Regions from separate parts of the Streptomyces sp. Edi2 genome, predicted to be linked through region 1. Evidence: riboswitches for the same ligand, from Rfam matches in the RefSeq annotation. Region 1 holds a riboswitch; each other region holds the start of a gene.

Evidence for each region. Region 1 has a riboswitch for cyclic di-AMP ahead of ABR737_RS34005 (M23 family metallopeptidase). Riboswitches for the same ligand answer to the same signal wherever they lie in the genome.
Region 2: linked by a shared signal. The riboswitch ahead of ABR737_RS18875 (transglycosylase family protein) and the one ahead of ABR737_RS34005 (M23 family metallopeptidase) in region 1 are both predicted to bind cyclic di-AMP.
Region 3: linked by a shared signal. The riboswitch ahead of ABR737_RS21560 (M23 family metallopeptidase) and the one ahead of ABR737_RS34005 (M23 family metallopeptidase) in region 1 are both predicted to bind cyclic di-AMP.
Region 4: linked by a shared signal. The riboswitch ahead of ABR737_RS27980 (C40 family peptidase) and the one ahead of ABR737_RS34005 (M23 family metallopeptidase) in region 1 are both predicted to bind cyclic di-AMP.

What each region holds. Positions count from the first base shown of each region.
Region 1 covers NZ_JBEJGX010000003.1:6,954,477-6,960,082, forward strand. The annotation lists gene ABR737_RS33990 (DNA gyrase/topoisomerase IV subunit A) at 1-363, opposite strand, end outside; gene ABR737_RS33995 (M16 family metallopeptidase) at 662-2,002, shown strand; gene ABR737_RS34000 (M16 family metallopeptidase) at 2,041-3,423, shown strand; cyclic di-AMP (ydaO/yuaA leader) riboswitch at 3,635-3,790, shown strand; gene ABR737_RS34005 (M23 family metallopeptidase) at 3,803-4,582, shown strand; gene ABR737_RS34010 (GntR family transcriptional regulator) at 4,854-5,543, shown strand.
Region 2 covers NZ_JBEJGX010000003.1:3,544,848-3,550,453, reverse strand. The annotation lists gene ABR737_RS18885 (cytochrome P450 family protein) at 1-255, shown strand, start outside; gene ABR737_RS18880 (transglycosylase family protein) at 553-1,548, shown strand; cyclic di-AMP (ydaO/yuaA leader) riboswitch at 1,800-1,971, shown strand; gene ABR737_RS18875 (transglycosylase family protein) at 1,979-2,650, shown strand; gene eno (phosphopyruvate hydratase) at 3,008-4,294, shown strand; gene ABR737_RS18865 (FtsB family cell division protein) at 4,451-4,903, shown strand; gene ABR737_RS18860 (DUF501 domain-containing protein) at 5,003-5,581, shown strand; gene ABR737_RS18855 (Ppx/GppA phosphatase family protein) at 5,578-5,606, shown strand, end outside.
Region 3 covers NZ_JBEJGX010000003.1:4,140,092-4,145,697, forward strand. The annotation lists gene ABR737_RS21550 (hypothetical protein) at 1-170, shown strand, start outside; gene ABR737_RS21555 (aldo/keto reductase) at 270-1,226, opposite strand; gene ABR737_RS21560 (M23 family metallopeptidase) at 1,484-2,650, opposite strand; cyclic di-AMP (ydaO/yuaA leader) riboswitch at 2,662-2,808, opposite strand; gene ABR737_RS21565 (DUF2332 family protein) at 3,101-4,291, shown strand; gene ABR737_RS21570 (PP2C family protein-serine/threonine phosphatase) at 4,398-5,543, opposite strand.
Region 4 covers NZ_JBEJGX010000003.1:5,573,067-5,578,672, forward strand. The annotation lists gene ABR737_RS27975 (hypothetical protein) at 107-460, shown strand; gene ABR737_RS27980 (C40 family peptidase) at 722-1,873, opposite strand; cyclic di-AMP (ydaO/yuaA leader) riboswitch at 1,882-2,065, opposite strand; gene pcrA (DNA helicase PcrA) at 2,356-4,818, shown strand; gene ABR737_RS27990 (peptidoglycan DD-metalloendopeptidase family protein) at 4,981-5,606, opposite strand, start outside.

The DNA.
Region 1 (5,606 bases):
CGAACCGAAGTTGCCGTGACCGTCGACGAGCGGCAGCCGCATCGAGAACGGCTGCGCCATACGCACCAGGGCGTCGTAGATCGACGCGTCGCCGTGCGGATGGAGCTTACCCATCACCTCGCCGACGACGCGGGCGCACTTGACGTAACCGCGATCGGGCCGGAGCCCCATCTCGTTCATCTGGTACAGGATGCGGCGGTGCACCGGCTTGAGACCGTCGCGGGCGTCCGGCAGGGCGCGCGAGTAGATGACCGAATACGCGTACTCGAGGAAGGAACCCTGCATCTCGTCGACGACGTCGATGTCGAGGATCCTCTCCTCGAAGTCGTCCGGCGGCGGGGTCTTCGTGCTGCGGCGGGCCATCGCGGCTGCGGCTCCTTCTGCTGCGTCTACTGCCGATGCCGGGGAGGCGGCATCGAACAACGGTCAACCAGTCGGGTCAACCAGCTGAGGGATCGACCCGCGAGTATGTCTGAGTCTGACGCGGACCATTGTGGACCGCCCCACTGACAACGCCGACCGCGACTCCCCTTTCAGCTCCCTGCGGGTCGCGCACGGCACACGTCCCGGGCCGGCCGCCCGGTGACTTCGCCAGATGCCGACGCGCTTGCATACAGTGACAGAACTTCCTCGCAAGCGGATCGAAGGGACGTACATGCCCATGGGTCACACGGCCACAGAACAAGCCGGCTCCGGCGGCCTGACAGCAACCGAGCACCGGCTGGCCAACGGCCTGCGCGTGGTGCTCTCCGAAGACCACCTGACGCCGGTCGCAGCGGTCTGCCTGTGGTACGACGTCGGCTCCCGCCACGAGGTCAAGGGCCGTACGGGCCTGGCTCACCTCTTCGAGCACCTGATGTTCCAGGGCTCCGCGCAGGTGAAGGGCAACGGCCACTTCGAGCTGGTGCAGGGCGCCGGCGGTTCGCTCAACGGCACCACGAGCTTTGAGCGCACCAACTACTTCGAGACCATGCCCGCCCACGAGCTGGAGCTCGCGCTCTGGCTGGAGGCCGACCGGATGGGCTCGCTGCTGACCGCGCTCGACGACGAGTCCATGGAGAACCAGCGCGACGTCGTCAAGAACGAGCGCCGCCAGCGCTACGACAACGTCCCCTACGGCACGGCCTTCGAGAAGCTGACGGCCATGGCGTACCCCGAGGGCCACCCGTACCACCACACCCCCATCGGGTCGATGGCCGATCTGGACGCGGCCTCCCTGGAGGACGCGCGGGCGTTCTTCCGGACGTACTACGCGCCCAACAACGTCGTCCTGTCGATCGTGGGCGACATCGACCCCGAGCAGACGCTGGCCTGGGTCGAGAAGTACTTCGGCTCGATCCCCGCGCACGACGGCAAGCAGGCGCCGCGGGACGGCACGCTTCCCGACGTCATCGGCGGCGAGCTGCGCGAGGTCGTCGAGGAGGACGTGCCCGCCCGGGCCCTGATGGCGGCCTACCGCCTGCCGCACGACGGCACCCGTGAGGCGGACGCCGCCGACCTCGCGCTGACCGTCCTGGGCGGCGGCGAGTCCTCCCGCCTGTACAACCGGCTGGTGCGCCGCGACCGCAGCGCCGTGGCGGCCGGCTTCGGCCTGCTGCGGCTGGCCGGCGCACCCTCGCTGGGCTGGCTGGACGTGAAGACGTCCGGCGGCGTGGAGGTCCCCGGCATCGAGCGCGCGGTCGACGAGGAGCTGGCCCGCTTCGCCGCTGAGGGACCGACCCCGGAGGAGATGGAGCGGGCACAGGCCCAGCTGGAGCGCGAATGGCTGGACCGGCTGGCCACGGTCAGCGGCCGCGCCGACGAACTGTGCCGCTTCGCTGTCCTGTTCGGCGACCCGCAGCTGGCGCTGACCGCCGTGCAGCGCGTTCTGGACATCACTCCCGAGGAGGTGCAGGCGGTCGCCAAGGCCCGGCTGCGCCCCGACAACCGCGCGGTGCTCGTCTACGAGCCCACCGAGCCGACCGACGCCGCCGACACCGAGGAAGGGGAGGCGGACCAGTGAGCGACGCCACCACCCACGCCGATTCCCCCGTGAGCAGCATGGACTTTCACCCGCAGCCCCAGGGCGGCGCGCCCAGGCCGTGGGCCTTCCCGGCCCCCGACCGCAGCCAACTGCCCAACGGGCTCACCCTCCTGACCAGCCACCGCCCCGGCCAGCAGGTCGTCGCCGTAGAGATCAACCTCGTCGCCCCGCTGGAGGCAGAGCCCGAGGGCCTGGACGGCGTCGCCACGATCATGGCGCGCGCCCTGTCCGAGGGCACCGACAAGCACGACGCGGAGGAGTTCGCCGCCGAGCTGGAGCGCTGCGGCGCCACCCTGGACGCGCACGCCGACCACCCCGGTGTACGGGTCTCCCTCGAGGTGCCGGCGTCCCGGCTGCCGCGTGCACTCGTCCTGCTCGCCGACGCGCTGCGTACGCCCGCCTTCCCGGAGAGCGAGGTCGAGCGGCTGGTGCGCAACCGTCTCGACGAGATCCCGCACGAGCTCGCCAACCCGGCCCGGCGCGCGGCGATGGCGCTGTCCAAGGAACTGTTCCCGGCCACATCCCGTATGTCACGGCCGCGCCAGGGCACCGAGGAGACCGTCGGACGCGTCGATGCCGCGGCCGTCCGCGCCTTCTACGACGCCCATGTACGGCCCGCCACGGCCACCGCCGTCATCGTCGGTGACTTCACCGGGGTCGACCTGGACGCCGTGCTCGCCGAGACGCTCGGTGCGTGGAGCGGCTCGTCGGCCGAGCCGCTGAAGGCCTCGCCGATCGTCGGCGATGACACCGGCCGCGTGGTGATCGTGGACCGCCCCGGCGCCGTCCAGACGCAGCTGCTCATCGGGCGTATCGGCGCCGACCGGCACGACCGGGTGTGGCCCGCGCAGGTCCTCGGCACGTACTGCCTGGGCGGCACCCTCACCTCCCGTCTGGACCGTGTGCTGCGCGAGGAGAAGGGCTACACCTACGGGGTGCGTGCCTTCGGGCAGGTGCTTCGTTCCACCGCTCCCACGTCCCCCGAGGGGGCCACGGGTGCCTCGCTGCTCGCCATCAGCGGGTCGGTGGACACCGCCTCCACCGTCCCGGCGCTCGACGACCTGTGGAACGTGCTGCGCACCCTCGCGGCAGAGGGGCTGACGGACGACGAGCGGGATGTCGCCGTACAGAACCTCGTCGGGGTCGCGCCGCTGAAGTACGAGACCGCGGCAGCCGTTGCCGGCACCCTCGCCGACCAGGTGGAGCAGCACCTGCCGGACGACTTCCAGGCGCAGCTGTACGTCCGCCTCGCGGAGACCGGCACGGTCGAGGCGACCGCGGCGGCCGTGAACGCCTTCCCCGTGGACCGGCTGGTGACGGTCCTGGTGGGCGATGCGGCGCAGATCGCCGAGCCCGTCAAGGCGCTGGGCATCGGTGAGGTGACAGTCGTCGGCGGCTAGTACCGCCGTGTGACGGAAGGTCACATATCGACAAAGCAACTCCCGTGGCGATGGTCTGCCACGGGAGTTGCTGTATGTCCGGTTTATTGCGGCCGGTGCCTCGGTTCTTGTGGCATCCCGCACAAAAAAGCGGATCTGTTTGCCGATTGAAAGTTGCCCCGTTTAGCGTCGGTCCGGCTGTTCGTCACAAGTCCGCCACAACCGTGGCACCGGACAGTCATCGCCGAATCCCCGTACGGCGCGAGCCAGGGGAACCGGGGACCCAGAGTCCCTTGGGGTGAATCGGACTCCCCTCCGGAGGAGCCCGTAGGAGACCTTCCTGCTCCGAACCCGTCAGCTAACCCGGTAGGCGAGAAGGAGGGAAAGGACAAGCCAGTACATGGCGTTCATCCGTGCCACCGGGAAGCACCGTCGTACGAGCCGCCCCGTGCGGACGACCCGCCACATCGCCGGCATAGCCACCCTCGCGGCCGGCGGCGTGGTCGCCTCCGTGGCCTCGCCGGCGCTGGCGGCCACGGACGAGGCCCGCACCCAGGACACCGGTCTGCAGCACGCCGTCGTGCTCGGTGACGAGCTCGCCAACCACGTCGCGGCCCAGGCCGACGCGCAGCAGGCCGAAGCGGAGACCGCGGCGGCGAAGGCGAAGGCCGAGGCCGTGGCCAAGAAGCAGGCCGAGGAGGCCAAGCGGCGCGTCGAGGCCGCCCGCAAGGCCAAGGAGCGCGCCGCCCGCGAGGCGGAGCGCAAGCGCCTCAACACCTTCGTCGCCCCCGTGGCCGACTCCTACGTGTCCACCTCGTACAAGGCCTCCAGCGGCCTGTGGTCCTCGGGCAGCCACACCGGCATCGACTTTCACGCCGCCTCCGGCACCTCCGTCCACGCCGTCGGCACGGGCACCGTCGTCGAGGCCGGCTGGGGCGGCTCGTACGGCAACAACATCGTGATCAAGATGAACGACGGTACGTACACCCAGTACGGTCACCTGTCGTCGCTCGGCGTCTCGGTCGGCCAGCACGTCACCCCGGGCCAGCAGATCGGCCTCTCCGGCGCCACCGGCAACGCCACCGGCCCGCACCTCCACTTCGAGGCCCGTACCGGCGCCGACTACGGCTCGGACATCGACCCGGTCGCGTACCTGCACTCGCACGGCGTCAACGTCTGACCTTCCGCCTCGCCTGAGCGCGCTCCTCACCGGGCCGCGCGGCACCGGACCGAGCATCCGCCGAAGCCCCGGCCCCACGGCCGGGGCTTCGGCGTATCCGGCGCCGCGGTCGGTGTGCAGAGGGATACGCCGTCCCCCTCCCGGCCAACTTCCGGCCAAAAAATTTCCATGAATAAGCGGAGCCCGCCGAAAAGGCGTTCCCGTCGAATAGAGTCACGGAAAAGTCGCCGACCGGCGGCGTTTCCAGGGGATTACGGCGGAGGCACGGAAGATGCGAGGCCATATTTCCGCTCATGCGGTGTGCACGGCGATTCGCGATGACATTGTCTCCGGTGCGCTGGCGCCGGGGAGCCGGCTGATCGAAGAGATCCTTGCGGCCCGGTACGGCGTCTCCCGGGTGCCGGTCCGTGAAGCGCTGCGAACCCTGCAGTCCGAAGGGTTTGTCACCACCCGCCACCACGCGGGCGCCTGCGTCGCCGAGCCCACCGAGCAGGATGCCGCCGATCTCCTCGACGTCCGCGCCCTGTTGGAGCCGCTGGGGGCCGCCCGCGCGGCCGTCCGCCGTAGCCCGGCTCACCTCAAGGTGCTCCGCGGCCTGGTACGGCTCGGCCGTGAGCGGGCGCGTCACGGCAGCCCGGCGGATCTGCGCCAACTGGACGACTGGTTCCACGAGACGCTGGCCCAGGCAGCCGGCAGCCCCAGTCTGACGGCGCTGCTGACCCAGCTGCGGCGCAAGATCGAGTGGATGTATGCCGTGGAACTGCCCGCCCGCACGAGTGAGTCGTGGGAGGAACACGGCGCGGTGCTGGACGCGGTGGCCCGGGGGGATGCGGAACGGGCCCGTGCCCTGATGGCGGCTCATGTCGAGCGCTCACTCCCGGTGTACCGGCTCCGGCGCCCTGCCAAGACAGGCGTGAGGGATCCGAAACCGCCCGTCAACACGGCCCGTGCCCGCCCTTAACAATCGCCCCGTATACAAAGAAGTGCGGAATGGGATCCCGGGGGTGTGAGATTGCGTATTCCT
Region 2 (5,606 bases), 3.4 Mb from region 1:
GTCCTGGATCTGACCCGTCGTGACAACCAGCACCTGGGGTACGGGCACGGCATCCACTACTGCCTCGGCGCGCCGCTCGCCCGGCTCGAAGGACAGGCCGCTCTGACGACGCTGCTGACCCGGCTCCCGGACCTCCGGCTCGCCGTGGAACCGGACGCCTTGCGCTGGCGTGGCGGGCTCATCATGCGCGGACTGCGGTCGCTGCCGGTGGAGTTCCCGCCCGAACGCCCTGACCAGCAACAAGGGCAAAAGTGACAGAGAGTCAGGCGCGTGACCTTCGCGTGATCTGCACTACACCGACTTGTGACTACCCGTGACCCCGGCTACCTTTCCACCGACGATCGACGGGCTTCACCCGATCGGCCGAAGCGGTGATGTGGGGGACCGGTGTGACGGTGCGCCTCGTGCGCGTCGGCCGGGCGGGTACCCGTCGAGCAGCTCGCAGAGCTCGTCGTACAACTCAACCGCCGCGCGAAAGGCATCCGCATGCGTTCCGGGAACGGCCGACATCGTCGACCCCGCCAGGCACCGGCCATCTTTGTCACGGCGGGAGTGACCGGCGCAGGTTTCGCCCTGCCACTGCTCGCCGCGAGTGGCGCCCACGCCGCCGACACCGCGACCTGGGACAAGGTCGCCCAGTGTGAGACCGGTGGCGTCTGGAGCGCGGCTTCGGGCAACAGCTACTACGGCGGGCTGCAGCTCACTCAGGAGATGTGGGACAGCTACGGCGGCTCGGCCTACGCCTCGCGCCCCGACCTCGCCAGTCGCTCCCAGCAGATCGCGGTGGCCGAGTCGATCCTCGACCACCGCGGCCCGGACGTCTGGTCCAGCTGCGCGGTGAGCGCCGGCCTGACCAAGGACGGCCAGGCGCCGGAGGTCGACCCGGGCAGCACCGCCACTCCCTCGCCCGCCCCGTCGGACGACGGCGGCTCCCCGGACCCCTGGGACTCGTCCGGCTCCTCCGACCCGTCCGGCACCCCTGACGCCTCGGACTCCGCCGGGACGCACGACCGGCCCGGCGACGAGCCGTCCGATCCGACGCCGTCGCCCGACGCCTCGGACTCCGCCGGCACGCACGAGCCCGGCGACGGGGCCTCCGACCCGGCGACGCCGGGCGACCGGGCCGACGACCCGTCCACCGGTCCGTCCGCCGATCCGTCCGATGACCCGTCGCAGTCCGGCGAGCCCTCCGACGAGCCCTCCGGTGACCCGTCCGACGGCGGCAGCCGCACGGACACCACCGGTACGCCGCGGGAGACGCCCGCGAAGGGCAAGCACCGTGGCGGTGCGGGCGACGAGGGTGCCGACGGCGGCGGCAGGTCCTCCGGCGGCCGGCACGCCTCGCGTGGTGACGCCGAGCGCACCGGCCCGGCGGCCGACGGCGACTACACCGTGCGCCCCGGTGACACGCTGTCAGCCATCGCCTCGGCCCACCGGTTGTCCGGCGGCTGGACGGCCCTCTACGACCGCAACGAGGACGTCATCGGCTCTGACGCGGACCTGATCAAGCCGGGCCAACTGCTCGACCTCGGGCACTCCGCGGGGTAATTCGCCGCCGTTCGACCGCTTTTGGGAAAGTGAGACAAGGGTCTCGTTGACTCGGATGAACCCCGGTGTGTGCCGCCTCGGCAAACCGGGGTTCACCTGCGGGAATGTGACCCGCTCGTGATCAAAAGCGGTCAACTTGGTTCAGATGGTGGGGTTTGAACCCCAAGCCCATTACTGCTTAACGTCAGGACCGCTCGCCAAAGCGGGCCCTTTGATCACACGCCGAGTCCTGCCGGTGATCGGAGGCACTTGACGCGCAAGCGCCGAAGGCAGGAGCGGGGGAACCAAGGTAAGTGCCGGCCCCGCCCGTGAAAGCGGGTCAACCGGCTTGGGGTGAAGCCGCGTGCGCCACGCGCACACGGCCGGGCGATTCTCACAGCCCGAACCCGACAGCTCACCTCGTAGGCGTCGGTGAGGAAACGAACCAGCCATGCTGATCATCAAGGGCAAGCACCGCCGTCCGTCCAAGGCCGTCCGCGTCGCCACCCTCGCCGGCATCGCCGGCGCTGCCGTGGCCGTCCCGCTGATGGGTGCCACCTCCGCCTCCGCCGCCTCCGTCTCCACCTGGGACAAGGTCGCCCAGTGCGAGTCCGGCGGCAACTGGTCGATCAACACCGGTAACGGCTACTACGGTGGCCTGCAGTTCTCCAACTCCAGCTGGGCCGCCGCCGGTGGCACCAAGTACGCCGCGCGTGCCGACCTGGCCAGCAAGTCCCAGCAGATCGCCGCCGCCGAGAAGCTCCTCGCCATCCAGGGCCCGGGCGCCTGGTCCTGCGCCGGCGCCGGCAACCTGACCTCCGGCGGCCCCGCGGCCGACGTCGACACCTCCGGCTCCGCGCAGACCAAGTCCGCGCCCCAGCAGGACCAGGGCTCCGCGAAGGCCGAGACGAAGAAGGCCCCGGCCGCCCCCGAGCAGCACGCCTCGCGCTCGACCGAGCGCAAGTCCATGGGCCACGGCAACTACACCGTCAAGGCGGGCGACACCCTCGCCAAGATCGCCAAGGCGCACGGCAGCGACTGGAAGTCCGTGTACAAGGCCAACAAGTCGGTCATCGGCGGCAACCCGAACCTGATCTTCCCGGGTCAGAAGCTCAACGTCTGAGCCTCCCCTCACCGGGACCGGGCGGGCTCGAGCGGCGGGCCCCCTTCCTGTGTGAGACCGGCTTCCCTGTGAGACCGCCCCGCCCGGCGCGCCCTTCCCCCGAGCGCGTCGCGGCGGGGCTTTTCTCGTCCGGCGCCGCGCCCGGGCCCGCCGCAGTCGGGGCGGCCGCACGCCGGTGACCGGCACCTTTCCAGGTTTTTCCCCGTTCGGCGAACAATGCCGTAAATGCCCCGCTAATTGGGCTTTTGAGAAGCATTCCGGGCCGTTCCGTCCCACGGAGCGGGCCAAGGGCAGGCTGACGCACCCGGGGCCGTTAGGCTCATGCGCAGAACGCCAGACACCCACGAAGGAGACAACGTGCCGTCGATCGACGTCGTCGTAGCCCGCGAAATTCTCGACTCGCGAGGTAATCCCACGGTCGAGGTCGAGGTCGGCCTCGACGACGGCAGCACCGGCCGTGCCGCCGTGCCGTCCGGCGCCTCCACCGGCGCCTTCGAGGCCATCGAGCTTCGTGACGGCGACCCGAACCGCTACCTGGGCAAGGGCGTGGAGAAGGCCGTCCTGGCCGTCATCGAGCAGATCGGCCCGGAGCTCGTCGGCTACGACGCCACCGAGCAGCGGCTGATCGACCAGGCCATGTTCGACCTGGACGCCACCGACAACAAGGGCTCCCTCGGCGCCAACGCCATCCTCGGCGTCTCCCTCGCCGTCGCGCACGCCGCCTCCGAGGCCAGCGACCTCCCGCTGTTCCGCTACCTCGGCGGCCCGAACGCGCACGTGCTGCCCGTTCCGATGATGAACATCCTGAACGGCGGCTCGCACGCCGACTCCAACGTGGACATCCAGGAGTTCATGATCGCCCCGATCGGCGCGGAGTCCTTCTCCGAGGCGCTGCGCTGGGGCGCCGAGGTCTACCACACCCTCAAGAAGGTCCTGAAGGAGCGCGGCCTGTCCACCGGCCTCGGTGACGAGGGCGGCTTCGCCCCGAACCTGGGCTCCAACCGCGAGGCCCTGGACCTCATCCTGGAGGCCGTCAAGCAGGCCGGTTACGCCCCCGGCCAGGACATCGCGCTCGCGCTGGACGTCGCCGCCTCCGAGTTCTACAAGGACGGCAAGTACCAGTTCGAGGGCAAGGACCGCTCGGCCGCCGAGATGACCGAGTACTACGAGGAGCTGGTCGCGGCCTACCCGCTGGTCTCCATCGAGGACCCGCTCTTCGAGGACGACTGGGCCGGCTGGAAGGTCATCACCGACAAGCTCGGTGCCAAGGTCCAGCTCGTCGGCGACGACCTGTTCGTCACCAACCCCGAGCGCCTGGCCCGCGGCATCGAGGAGGGCTCCGCCAACGCGCTGCTGGTGAAGGTCAACCAGATCGGCTCGCTGACCGAGACCCTGGACGCCGTCGAGCTGGCCCAGCGCAACGGCTTCAAGTGCATGATGTCGCACCGCTCCGGTGAGACCGAGGACGTCACCATCGCCGACCTCGCCGTCGCCACCAACTGCGGCCAGATCAAGACCGGCGCCCCGGCCCGCTCCGAGCGCGTCGCCAAGTACAACCAGCTGCTGCGCATCGAGGAGATCCTCGACGACGCCGCGGTCTACGCCGGCCGCTCCGCCTTCCCGCGGTTCCGCCACGGCAGCTGACCCCGGACGGCCCGCTGCCCGCCCGACCGGGGCAGAGGGCCGATCGGGCGAGGCAACCGCCCGGCACCCCGTACGTCCCCGGCGACGGTCCCGTACCGTTGCCGGGGACGTAGCTGCTTGAAGCAGTCCGGCGTCCGTCAGTGAAGGGGAGACGACGTGCCCGCGGACCGGTTCTCGACCGCGACCCGACTCAAGGCGCTCGGCGAGCAGGCCGCCGCCCGCGTCTACCGCGCCCGCCCGCCCCGACGCAACCGCCTCACCGGCCGCGCCGCTCTGCTGGCGCTGGTGATGTGCTCCCTGGTGGTCGCCCTCGCGTACCCGATAAGGCAGTACGTCTCCCAGCGCTCCGACATCGCCGACCAGCGCCGCAAGGCGCAGGACGCGGGCGCCGCCCTCGACCGGCTGCGCGAGCAGAAGGCCCGCTGGCAGGACCCCGACTTCGTACGCCAGCAGGCCCGCCGGCATCTGCACTACGTCATGCCGGGCGAGACCGGCTATATCGTCCAGGACGGCTCCGCCGCCGGCTCCGCCCCCAAGGGGCCGCAAGCGGCGCAGCGCCCCTGGTACGAGAATCTGTGGGACACCGTCGACGCGGCCGACAAGCGGTAGCCTCCGGCTGCCCGTACCGCCGCCGGGCGGCAGCCCGTAGGGTCGGGGCCGGACGGCCGCCCCGCCGCCACCTCACCACTCACCTCACCGAAAGCGCACATGGACACCCCCCCGCCCCAGACCGAGCCCACCGAGCCCACCGACGCGGACATCGCCGCCTTCCGGGAACAGCTCGGCCGCCCGCCGCGCGGCCTGCGCGCCATCGCGCACCGCTGCCCCTGCGGGCAGCCGGATGTCGTCGAGACGGCGCCGCGCCTGGAGGACGGCACGCCCTTCCCCACGCTCTACTACCTCACCTGCCCGCGCGCGGCCTCCGCGATCGGCACGCTGGAGGCCAACGGCGTGATGAAGGAGATGACCGAGCGGCTGGCGACCGACCCCGAGCTGGCCGCCGCCTACCGGGCCGCCCACGAGGACTACATCCGGCGGCGGGACGCCATCGACGTACTGCAGGGCTTCCCCAGCGCGGGCGGCATGCCGGACCGGGTCAAGTGCCTGCATGTCCTCGTAGGCCATTCGCTGGCCGCCGGCCCGGGCGTCAACCCGCTCGGCGACGAGGCCCTGGCGATGCTGCCGGAGTGGTGGAAGAAGGGGCCGTGCGTGAGCCCCTGCCAGGACACCTCCGGCGGCCAGGACGCCCCCGGAGACCGGGACGCTGCCGAAGGAGACGCCAAGTGAAGCGGGTCGCCGCCATCGACTGCGG
Region 3 (5,606 bases), 2.8 Mb from region 1:
GGCAGGAGAAGGCGGGGAACGCGACGGCGGCGGCGCTGAGTGGGGCGTACGTGGCGGCGTTTGCCGGGTCGCATCCGTTGGCCAAGAAGATCGGGGCCTGGCCTTCGGTGTTTGCGGTGGCGGGTGGGGTGGCGCTGGCGTCGTGGGTGGCGGTCGACCGCCGGAAGTAGAGCGGGAGCAGGGCGTGGGGAGGGGGCGGGCCCAGGGAGTGGCCCGCCTCCCCGGCCCGCCACTCCCTGGGCCCGCCCCCTCCCCGCCTCTCAGGTGGTTCAGGCAGAAGCCTCGTTCAGAAGCCTCAGTTCCGCCTCCGTGAGCGTCAGGTCGCCCACCGCCAGCAGCGCCGGCAGCTGCTCCACCGTCCGGGCGCTGGCGATGGGGGCCGCGACGGTGGGCTGGGCGGCGAGCCAGGCGAGGGCGACGGTGGCCGGCTCGGCCTCGTGGGCGGCGGAGACGGTGTCGAGGGCCTGGAGGACGCGCCGGCCCCGGTCGGTGCCGGCGTACTTGGCCGCGCCGCCGGAGCGAGCGCTGTCGACGGTGGTTCCCGGGCGGTACTTGCCGGTCAGAAAGCCGGAGGCGAGGGCGTAGTACGGGACCGCGGCGAGGCCGTGGCGGGCGGCTGCGTCGGCGAGTTCGCCCTCGTAGGTGTCGCGGGAGACCAGGTTGTAGTGCGGCTGGAGGGCGACGTAGCGGGCCAGGCCCTCGCGGGCGGAGAAGGCCAGGGACTCCTCCAGGCGCTTCGCCGAGATGTTGGACGCGGCGATCTCGCGGACCTTGCCGGCCCGGACGAGGTCGTCGAGGGCGGTAAGGAACTCCCCGACCTCGACCGATTCGTCGTCGTAGTGGGTGTAGTAGAGGTCGATGTAGTCGGTGCGCAGACGGGAGAGGGAGAGATCGACCGCGGACTTGATGGTGGCGGCGGACAGGCCCTTGAAGTCCGGGTGGGCACCGACCTTGGTGGCGATGACGACCTCGTCGCGGTTGCCGCGGGCGGCCAGCCAGTTGCCGAGGACGGTCTCGGATTCGCCGCCCTTGTTGCCGGGGACCCAGGCCGAGTAGACGTCGGCGGTGTCGATGAAGTTGCCGCCACCCGCGACGTAGGCATCGAGCACGGCGAAGGATTCGCTCTCGTCGGCCGTCCAGCCGAAGACGTTGCCGCCGAGCGACAGCGGGGAGACCGAGAGCGAGCCGAGGGACTGACGATTTCGGGGGGTGTGTGTCGCGGTCATGTGTGGTGGCAACGTCCGGGGGAGCGGAGTTATTCCTTCCGCTCCCCCGGACGCCTCCGGCGCCCCGCGACGCCCCCGGACGCCAACTTCCGTCCGGCATACGCCCGTTGGGGCCATGTGTCACACACCGGTGCCGTACCGCACACGCCGGTGGCGCGTCACACGCCGATGCCGTACCGCACACGCCGATGCCGTACCGCGCACGCCGGTGGCGCGTCACACGCCGATGCCCCGCGTCACACGCCGAAGACCATGCGTCACACGTCGATGCCGTGATCGCGCAGCCACGGCATGGGGTCTATCGGATCGCCGGCGTCGGGGCGCACCTCCAGGTGGAGGTGCGGGCCGGTGACATTGCCGGTGGCGCCGACGCGGCCGATGACATCGCCGGTGCTGACCTTGCCGGAGGTCTTCACCATCGAGGACAGATGGCAGAACCAGAGTTCGGTGCCGTCGTCGAGGGTGAGGACGATGCGGTAGCCGTACGAGCCGGCCCAGCCGGCCTGGGTGATGGTGCCGGAGTGCACGGCCTTGACGGGAGTGCCGGTCGGCGCGGCGAAGTCCTGCCCGGTGTGGTCCGCGGCCCAGCGGTCGCCGGCCTGGCCGAAGCTCGCGGTGAGCGTGAACGAGGAGACGGGAGCGATGAAGTTCTTCGCGAGCTTGGCGAGGCGGGCGGCCTCCGCCTTCTGACGGGCCGCTTCTTCGGCCTCGCGCTTGGCCTCCAACTCGGCCGCCTTCTTGGCTGCTGCGGCCTTTTCGGCCGACTTCTGGTGGGCGTCGGCTGCCTTCTCGGCTGTCTGGAAAGCGGCGTGCTCGGCGGCCTCACGGGCCTCCTGCTCGGCGGCGCCCTGCTGCGCGTCGGCCTGCTGGAGGATGCGGCTGCGCAGCGCCTCGCCGACGTCCGCGCCCGAGCCCGTCCGGGTGACCTGGGTGAAGGGCCCGGTGGCGGCCGGAGTGGCCGCCTCGTCCGTTCCGGCTCCCGGGGCCGCGTTGCCGGCCGCGGCGGAGTCCGGGCCCGAGGCCGCATCCGCGTCCGAGTCCGTGCCCGCGTCCGATATGAGGTCACCGACGCCGGGGAGCGACTTGGCGTCCGGCAGCTTGTCGGCGAGGTCGTCGGCCATTCCGCCGACGTCGGGCATCGAGATCGGAACCGGAGGGCGGCCCTCGGCCGTGGCCATTCCGCCGGCACCGACCGCCGCGATGACGCCGACGCCCAGGACCGTGCCACCGCGGGCGAGCCCGCCGCCACGCTGCTTGGCCACCCGGTGCTTGCCGCGGACCGAGCGGACGGAATCCTCGGTGGGATTCCATTCCTCCCACGGTCCGTCGTTGATGTTGTCCGCATCACCGGGGCCCGGGAAGGCGCCTCGGTCATCGAGGTCGTAGGCGGACGGACCCTCGGGGGCAGGCTTGTTGGACGCCACGGGGGCGCTCTCCTTTCCTTCCTTCTCGCCTACCGGGTTAGCTGACGGGTTCGGAGCAGGAAGGTCTCCTACGGGCGCCCGCTGGCGGAGAGCGTCCGATTCACCCCAAGGAAGTGGTTCCCCGGTTCCCTTGGTGCAGTTCGAGGTGCTGGAGGTGCGTGAAAAGCGCGTGCGGGATTCGGCGTCTGCGCACGGTGCCGCCTCTTGCGACGGCTGGGACGACCGCGCTGCGTTATCGGACAGTAATAGAGAACGCAGGCGAATTCCAAGCCTTCCCGGGATTTCGTAGCGGCTTCGCGGGAGCTCTGGTGGGGACTTTTTCGGCCAGCACGGCCACAAACCGGGCGAGTTGACCGCCCACCCCTAAACGATCTCGCGGCGATTGTGCACCAGTTGTTATGCGGAGGGGTGCCCCTCGGTTACGGAACGTGAGAGCAGTAACGTCGGATCATGGCCGTCAACGTCGGGAACACCGGAAACACCCGTCACGTCGCGCGCGCCGTTGCCGGCACCTGGGGGCTGGCGGAGCGGTACCGGGAGTTCTCCTGGCGTCAGGCGCGGGGGCGGTCCGCGGCGCACGAGGAGCTGAGCGCGCGGATCAGCCAGGATCCGGAGCTCTGCGATCTGCTGTCGGGGTCGCTGCCGGCCGGCGGCGCACAGCAGCCGGAGCTCGTGCTCGCCGCCGTCCGCTATCTCGACGGCCCGCACGCCGAACTGGGGCCGCGCGGCGAAACGGCGTACGGCCGCTGGCGCGAGTGGACGGTACGGCACTGGAACGAGGTGCGTGCGGTGATCATGCAGCGCTCGTCCCGGACCGATGAACCGGCCCACTGCGCGACGCTGCTGCCGCTGCTCGCCCGCCTGCCGCAGCCGCTGGCGCTGCTGGAGGTCGGCACGTCGGCGGGGCTGTGTCTGCATCCCGACCGCTATCGCTACCGCTACCTGTGCCGGTACGAGGACGACGGGGGACGCGGCACCCGTCTCCCCGAGGCAGCGCCGGAGGCAGCGCCAGAGGCAGCGCCAGAGGCAGAGGCAGTGGCAGAGGCGGGCGCGCCGGAGAGTCCGCTGGTGCTGGAGTGCCGCACGGGGTGGACGGCCGACGAGCTGCCCGGCCGGGACCGGATGCCTCGGATCGTCTGGCGGGCCGGTATCGGTCTCGACCCGCTCGACCCGGCCGCCGAACCGGACGATCTGCGCTGGCTGCAGGCGCTCGTATGGCCGGGCGACGGGGAGCGCGCCGCACGGCTGTCCGCGGCCGTCGAGGCGGTGCGGCCGGCGCCGCGGCCACGGATGGTGCGCGGCGATCTGCTCCACGAGCTGCCCGCGCTCGCCGCCGAGGCGCCGCCCGAGGCCACGCTGGTCATCTTCCACAGCGCCGCGCTGGCCGGCCTCGCGCCCGCTCGCCGCGAGGAGTTCGCGTATCTCGTACGGTCGCTGCTGCGCGGACGGCCCGGCGGCGGGCACTGGGTCTCCCACGAGCACCCCTCCGTCCTGCCCTGGATCCCCGCGCCGGCGCGCCGTTCGCCGCACCCGGACGACGCGCGGCTGCTGACCCTCGCCCTGGACGAGCGCCCGGTCGCGCTCACCGGCCCGCACGGTGAGAGCCTGCACCGGCTCCCGGGGACGGAGGGCGTGGCGTAGGGCCTGCCGTAGCAGCGGCCGTAGCAACGGCCGTACTAGCCGGCCGGTAGCAGCTGCTCCACGGCCTGCCGCAGGGCATGGCGAGCCGTGCCGGGGCTACGCCGCCTCATGTCCTCATCGGCCGCTGCACCGCCAACAGGGCCATATCGTCGGCCGGTGCGCCGCCCGTATGCCGTGCGACATCCTCGACGAGCGTGTCCAGGAGGGCGTCCGGGCCCGGGAAACGACGGCCGCGCAGCCTGCTCGCCGGCTGGTAGAAGCGGCCCAGCAGGTCCCTGGCCTCGGTCACCCCGTCGGTGAAGAAGAGCAGCAGGGCGCCGGCGGGGAAGAACGTTTCGTCCGACCGGTCCGGCCAGCTCGCCACCTCGCTCATGCCGAGCGGCAGCGCCGGCACCGCGGGCACCAGCTCACGCAGCCCGCCGTCCACGGTGAGCAGCAGCGGGGACGGATGGCCGCGGTTGAGCACGCGCAGCACGGACTGCCCGTTGGCGGGGATCTCGGCGAGGACGGCAGTGGTGAACCCCTCGAACTGGTCGAGCCCCGCGCGCCGTCCGCCCTCGCGTTGCAGCGCCCGCTCCAGCCGGCCCGCCACCGCCTCCAGCGTCGTCTCCTGCTCCGCCGCCTCGCGGAAGGCACCGATGACGATCACCGCGGCCTCCACCGCCTCCAGCCCCTTGCCCCGTACGTCGCCGACGATCAGCCGTACGCCGTGCGGGGTGTCCTGCACCGCATAGAGGTCGCCGCCGATCCGGGCATCCGCCAGCGCACCCACGTAGCGGGCGGCGACGCCGAGGCCGGCGAGCCGTTCGGGTGGCGTGGGCAGTACGGCGCGCTGGGCGGCCTCCGAGATGTCCCGTACGGAGGCCAGGTGGGCATCGCTCCTTCGGACGAACCGGTTGAGGCCGAGGGCCAGCAGGGCGACCACGAAGACCATGGCGCTCTCCGCCACGGACTCCTGGTAGTCCTCGATGGCGCCGCGATAGGTGACGGCCCAGATCTCGCCGAGCACCGCGGCCAGGGCCGTGAGGGCGGTACCGCGCAGGGACGAGAGCGACCCGGCGATCAGCGGGGCGGCGCAGAAGAAGGGGGCGGCCGTGTAGCCGGCCGGCGTGACGACACCGACGGCGAGGCCCCCGGCGATCAGGAGGGCGGGAAGCAGACGCACCAGGCGACGGCCGGACAGCTCCGGCCGCCGGCCGCGGCGCACCTGTCGCCCTCCGTCGTCCCTGGGGCGCGCTTCGTCCTGGAGCATCCGCACCGGCCTCTTCCCACTCCCGCCCGTCCGTACGAGCACCGTGGTGGCGGCCGCGTCGAC
Region 4 (5,606 bases), 1.4 Mb from region 1:
TGGCGCCACGGCCACGCGGCCGGGACCGGGCCCGGCCTGACCGAAGCGGCGATTGTGGGCGCCCTGCCTGAAGGGCCGTGCTATGCGGCGGCTACGATCCAGCACTATGGACGTAGTAATCAATCTCTTCGTCGGCCTGCACATCATCGGCATCGCCTCCCTGCTGGGCGGCTTCCTGACCCAGATGAAGGCGATGGGCGCGGGCACCGCCCGTTTCGTGCCGGCGATGCTGCACGGCGCGCTGACGATGCTGGTCACCGGCATCGTGCTGGTCGGCCTCAACCAGGCCGAGGGCCACAGCCTCAACACCATCAAGCTCGGCATCAAGATGGCCGTTCTGGTGGTCATCCTGGCGCTGGTCTACGTCAAGCGGGACGACGAGAAGATCGCCCCGCCGCTCTTCGGCGCGGTCGGTGCGCTGACGGTGGCCAACATCTTCATCGCCGTGCTCTGGACCTGAGCGGAACGGCGGACGCCCCGCGAGCCGGGCTCGGGGCGCAGGCCAGGGCGGCGGCACCCCGTGGCAGGGCTCCGGCCGCCGGCCACAGCGACGTGCCCCCGCGAGCAGGGCTCCGGGCGCCGACGCACAGGCCCCTCAACGGCACACCGCGCGGTCGTCGCACTCCTCAGAGGGGAGGCGACGGCCGCGCGGTGGCGTGTGGGGGGTGGCCGTGGGGGGTGGCCATGGGGGGTGGTCTGGCGGGGAAGCGAAGGCCGGGCCTCAGCCCGGGCGGACGCTCCCGTAGATCGGCATGTAGTAGATCGACTCCTCCCGGACATTGGCGCCCGGGTGCGGGGCGTGGATCATCTTGCCGCCGCCTATGTACATGCCGACATGGCTGATGTCGTCATAGAAGAAGACCAGGTCACCGGGCTTGAGGTCCTTGGTGGCGACCCGCTGGCCGGTCTTGACCTGGTCCCAGGTGGTCCGCGGCAGCTTGACGCCGGCCGCCTTCCACGCCGCCTGGGTCAGTCCCGAGCAGTCGTACGAGCTGGGCCCGGTCGCGCCCCACACATACGGCTTGCCCATCTGGGAGCGGGCGAAGGCGAGCGCCTTCTCGGCCTGGGCGGAGGACGAACCCCCGGTCGAGCCGCCGTTGTCGGAGCCGCCGCCGGTCTGGCCGCCGGACGGGCCGCCCCCGTCGTGCTGCTGCCGGCGCTCGCGCTCCTGCTGCTTGCGGGCCGCCTCCTCGGCCTTGCGCTTGGCCGCCGCCTCCTTCTGGCGTTCCAGTTCCGCCAGCCGCGCCTTCTCTTGGGCGGTCAGCCGGGACAGCAGCTGCCGGGCCTCGGTCAGCTTCTGCTGGACGGACTGCTTGGACTCCTTGAGCGAGGCCTGCGACGTCTGCAGCCGCTCCAGGTCGCGGGTCGCCTCCGCCCGCTGCCGGGCGGCCGCGGCCTGCTGCTCCTGGTAGTCGGAGACGGCCTCCTTCTGGCGCCCGGTCAGCCGCTCCATGAGGTGGCTGCGGTCGAAGAACTGCTGCGGGTCCTTGGCGAGCATCAGCTGCGCCGTCGGGTTCATGCCGCCGGTGCGGTACTGCGCCGCGGCGAAGGTGCCCAGCCGGCGCCGGGCCTCGTTCATCTTCTCGGCCCTCTTGGCGGCGGCGTCGAGCAGGCCGTCGACGCGGTCCCGCTGGCCGTCGGCGTGCTCCTTGGCGGCGTTGTACTTCTGGGTGGCCACCTCGGCCTGGTGGTAGAGGCCGTCGACCTTCTGTTTGACCTCTTCGATGCTGGGTTTGGGCGCCCGGGGGGCCGCGTCGGCGGACTGCGAGAGCAGCGTGGCCGAGGCGAGGGCGGCGGTGGTGAGCCCGACCGCCGTACGCCGTCCTCCGGGCGAGGTGAGAATGCTGGTGCGCGGCTTGCGATGCGACGCCAAGGCCGGCGACTCCTTCCGTGGACCGCCTACCGGGTTAGCTGTCGGGTTCGGGCGGTGTCGCTGACGGAAGGCTTGCCCTACGGTCCGGATCTCCGCTGGCGACGGCTGTCCGGATCGATTCACCCCGGTGGTGCTGGTGGGTCCCCGGCTCCGGGTGCCCGAAGGCAGGGCCGGACTCGGCGTGGGCGGCCCGTGCGGACGCTGTCGTCCACGGGGAGGCGGGCTGCCTGAGCGAGGACGTTAGCCAACTCGTGTGGCTCCTGTGAAGGCTGATGTTCGATATGCCCGAAACCTTTTTGTGACCTGAACGCGATGCGGGGGTTGTCATGGCAGATGTCGGATTCGGGTAGACGAGCCGCCGACCGGTTTGCGAGCGCCCCGGACGCCTGACCTGCCGCGGTGCCACCGCCCGCGGCGAAAGCGGGCCGCAATCGGCTACTGGGCCGCGGGCTGTCAGTGCGGCCGCCTAGACTCGGTGGGCGATGAGCAGCCTCTTTGACGACAGCTTCCTGGCGGACCTCGGCCACAAGGGCGAGGAGGAACCCCCTCCGCCCCCCGAGGACGAGCACGGCCCGGCCCCCGAGGAGATCCCTGCCGACCTCTTCGGCGGGAGGTTCGACGCGCCCCCGCCCAGAGAGGCGTATTACCGCGACGGTGCCGCCCGCCCCGCCCTCGACCCGGCGACGCTGCTGGAAGGGCTCAACGACGAGCAGAAGGCCGCCGTGGTGCACACGGGCGGCCCGCTGCTGATCGTCGCCGGTGCCGGCTCCGGCAAGACCCGGGTGCTCACCCACCGCATCGCTCATCTGCTCGCCGAGCGCCATGTCCACCCCGGCCAGATCCTCGCGATCACGTTCACGAACAAGGCCGCCGGCGAGATGAAGGAGCGCGTCGAGGAGCTGGTCGGCCCGCGCGCCAACGCCATGTGGGTCTCCACCTTCCACAGCGCCTGCGTCCGCATCCTGCGCCGCGAGTCCAAGCAGTTGGGCTTCACCTCCTCCTTCTCCATCTACGACGCCGCCGACTCCAAGCGCCTGATGGCCCTGGTCTGCCGCGATCTGGACCTGGACCCCAAGCGCTACCCGCCCAAGTCCTTCAGCGCGAAGATCTCCAACCTCAAGAACGAGCTCATCGACGAGGAGACCTTCGCGGGGACGGCCGCCGACGGATTTGAGAAGACGCTGGCCGAGGCGTATGCGATGTACCAGGCGCGGCTGCGCGAGGCCAACGCCCTGGACTTCGACGACATCATCATGACGACGGTCAATCTGCTCCAGGCCTTCCCGGACGTCGCCGAGCACTACCGCCGGCGCTTCCGCCATGTCCTCGTCGACGAGTACCAGGACACCAACCACGCCCAGTACACCCTCGTGCGTGAACTGGTCGGCCCCGGCACGGCCGAGATGCCCGCGGCCGAGCTGTGCGTCGTCGGTGACGCCGACCAGTCGATCTACGCCTTCCGCGGCGCCACGATCCGCAACATCCTCCAGTTCGAGGAGGACTACCCGGACGCGACCACGATCCTGCTGGAGCAGAACTACCGCTCCTCGCAGACCATCCTGTCCGCCGCCAACGCCGTCATCGAGCGCAATGAGAACCGCCGCCCCAAGAACCTCTGGACCGACGCCGGCGCCGGCCCCAAGATCACCGGCTATGTCGCCGACACCGAGCACGACGAGGCGCAGTTCGTCGCCGACGAGATCGACCGGCTGACCGACGCCGGTGACGCCAAGGCCGCCGAGGTCGCGGTCTTCTACCGCACCAACGCCCAGTCCCGCGTCTTCGAAGAGATCTTCATCCGGGTCGGACTGCCCTACAAGGTCGTCGGCGGGGTGCGCTTCTACGAGCGCAAGGAGGTCCGCGATGTCCTCGCCTATCTGCGGGTGCTCAGCAACCCCGAGGACACCGTCCCGCTCCGCCGCATCCTGAACGTCCCCAAGCGCGGCATCGGCGACCGCGCCGAGGCGATGATCGACGCCCTGTCGCTGCGCGAGAAGATCACCTTCCCGCAGGCGCTGCGCCGGGTCGACGAGGCGTACGGCATGGCGGCCCGGTCCGCCAACGCCGTCAAGCGCTTCAACGTCCTCATGGAGGAGCTGCGCACCATCGTCGAGTCCGGCGCCGGACCCGCCACGATCCTGGAAGCGGTCCTGGAGCGTACGGGCTACCTCGCCGAACTCCAGGCCTCCACCGACCCCCAGGACGAGACCCGGATCGAAAACCTCCAGGAACTCGCCGCCGTGGCCCTGGAGTTCGAGCAGGACCGTGGCGAGGACAATCCGGGCACGCTCTCCGACTTCCTGGAGCAGGTCGCGCTGGTCGCCGACTCCGACCAGATCCCGGACGAGGACGAGGAGGGCAGCGGCGTGATCACGCTGATGACGCTGCACACCGCCAAGGGCCTGGAGTTCCCGACCGTCTTCCTGACCGGCCTGGAGGACGGCGTCTTCCCGCATATGCGCTCGCTGGGCCAGACCAAGGAGCTGGAGGAGGAGCGCCGGCTGGCCTATGTCGGCATCACCCGCGCCCGCGAGCGGCTCTACGTCACCCGCTCGACGATGCGCAGCGCCTGGGGCCAGCCCTCGTACAACCCGCCCTCCCGGTTCCTGGAGGAGATCCCGGCCGACCACCTGGAGTGGAAGCGCACGGGCCCGGCGACGCCGTCCGCGTCCATGGGCGGCCTGTCGGCGGGCGGAGGCGGCGGCTTCGGCTCCACGCTCTCGTCGTCGCGCGCCAAGGGCCCCAGCGGCTTCGCGACCCGCCGCGCCGGCGACCGTCCGGTGGTCTCCCTGACCATCGGCGACCGTGTCACCCACGACAGCTTCGGGCTCGGCACGGTCGTCGGCGTCAAGGGCAGCGGCGACAACGCCGAGGCGACGATCGACTTCGGCGGCGAGAAGCCGAAGCGGCTGCTGCTGCGGTATGCGCCGGTGGAGAAGCTGTAACGGGGGCAGCGCGGGCCGGGTGACGGGGATCGTCACCCGGCGGAACGGCCCAAGACGGCCCAAGACGGCCGGAGCGGCTGGAACGGCTCGACACGGTGGAACGCCGTCACGATTGAACGGCGGCACGGTGGCACGCCGGTCGGTGCGGGTGGAGGCGGTGCGTCAGTTCGGGTTGAGGCCGTGATCGCGCAGCCACGGCTGCGGGTCGACCGCCGCGCCACCGCCGGGGCGCACTTCGAAGTGCAGATGCGGTCCCGTGGAGTTGCCGGAGTTACCCGAATAGGCAATCTGGTCACCGGCCTTGACCGACCCGGACCGGATCTTGGTGCTGCTCAGATGGCAGTACCACGTCTCGGTGCCGTCGGGCGCGGTCACGATCGCCATGTTCCCGTAGGCGGAGTTCCACTGGGTGCGGATGGTGCCGTCGGTGGCGGACATGACGGGAGTGCCGTAGCTGACCGGGAAATCGATGCCGGTGTGCACGGACATCCAGTTCACACCGGCCTGGCCGAAGGTGGCGCTCAGCCCGTGCTGGGTGACCGGCAGGACGAACTTGGGGCGGGCGGCCTCCTTGCGGGCCGCCTCCTCCACCTTGCGCTTGCGCTCCTGCGCCTGGCGCTCCTTGAGGTCGATCCGCTCCTGGGTGCGGCTCGCCCGGTCGCGGAAGTCGTCGGCGCTGGCGCTGAGTCCGGCGAGCTGGGTGTCGAGCTTGTTGTTGGCCGCGGACGGTTTGACGGCGCCCGCGTCGGGCGCGGCCTGGGCGGTCGCCTCGCTCTTGTCGTCCCCGG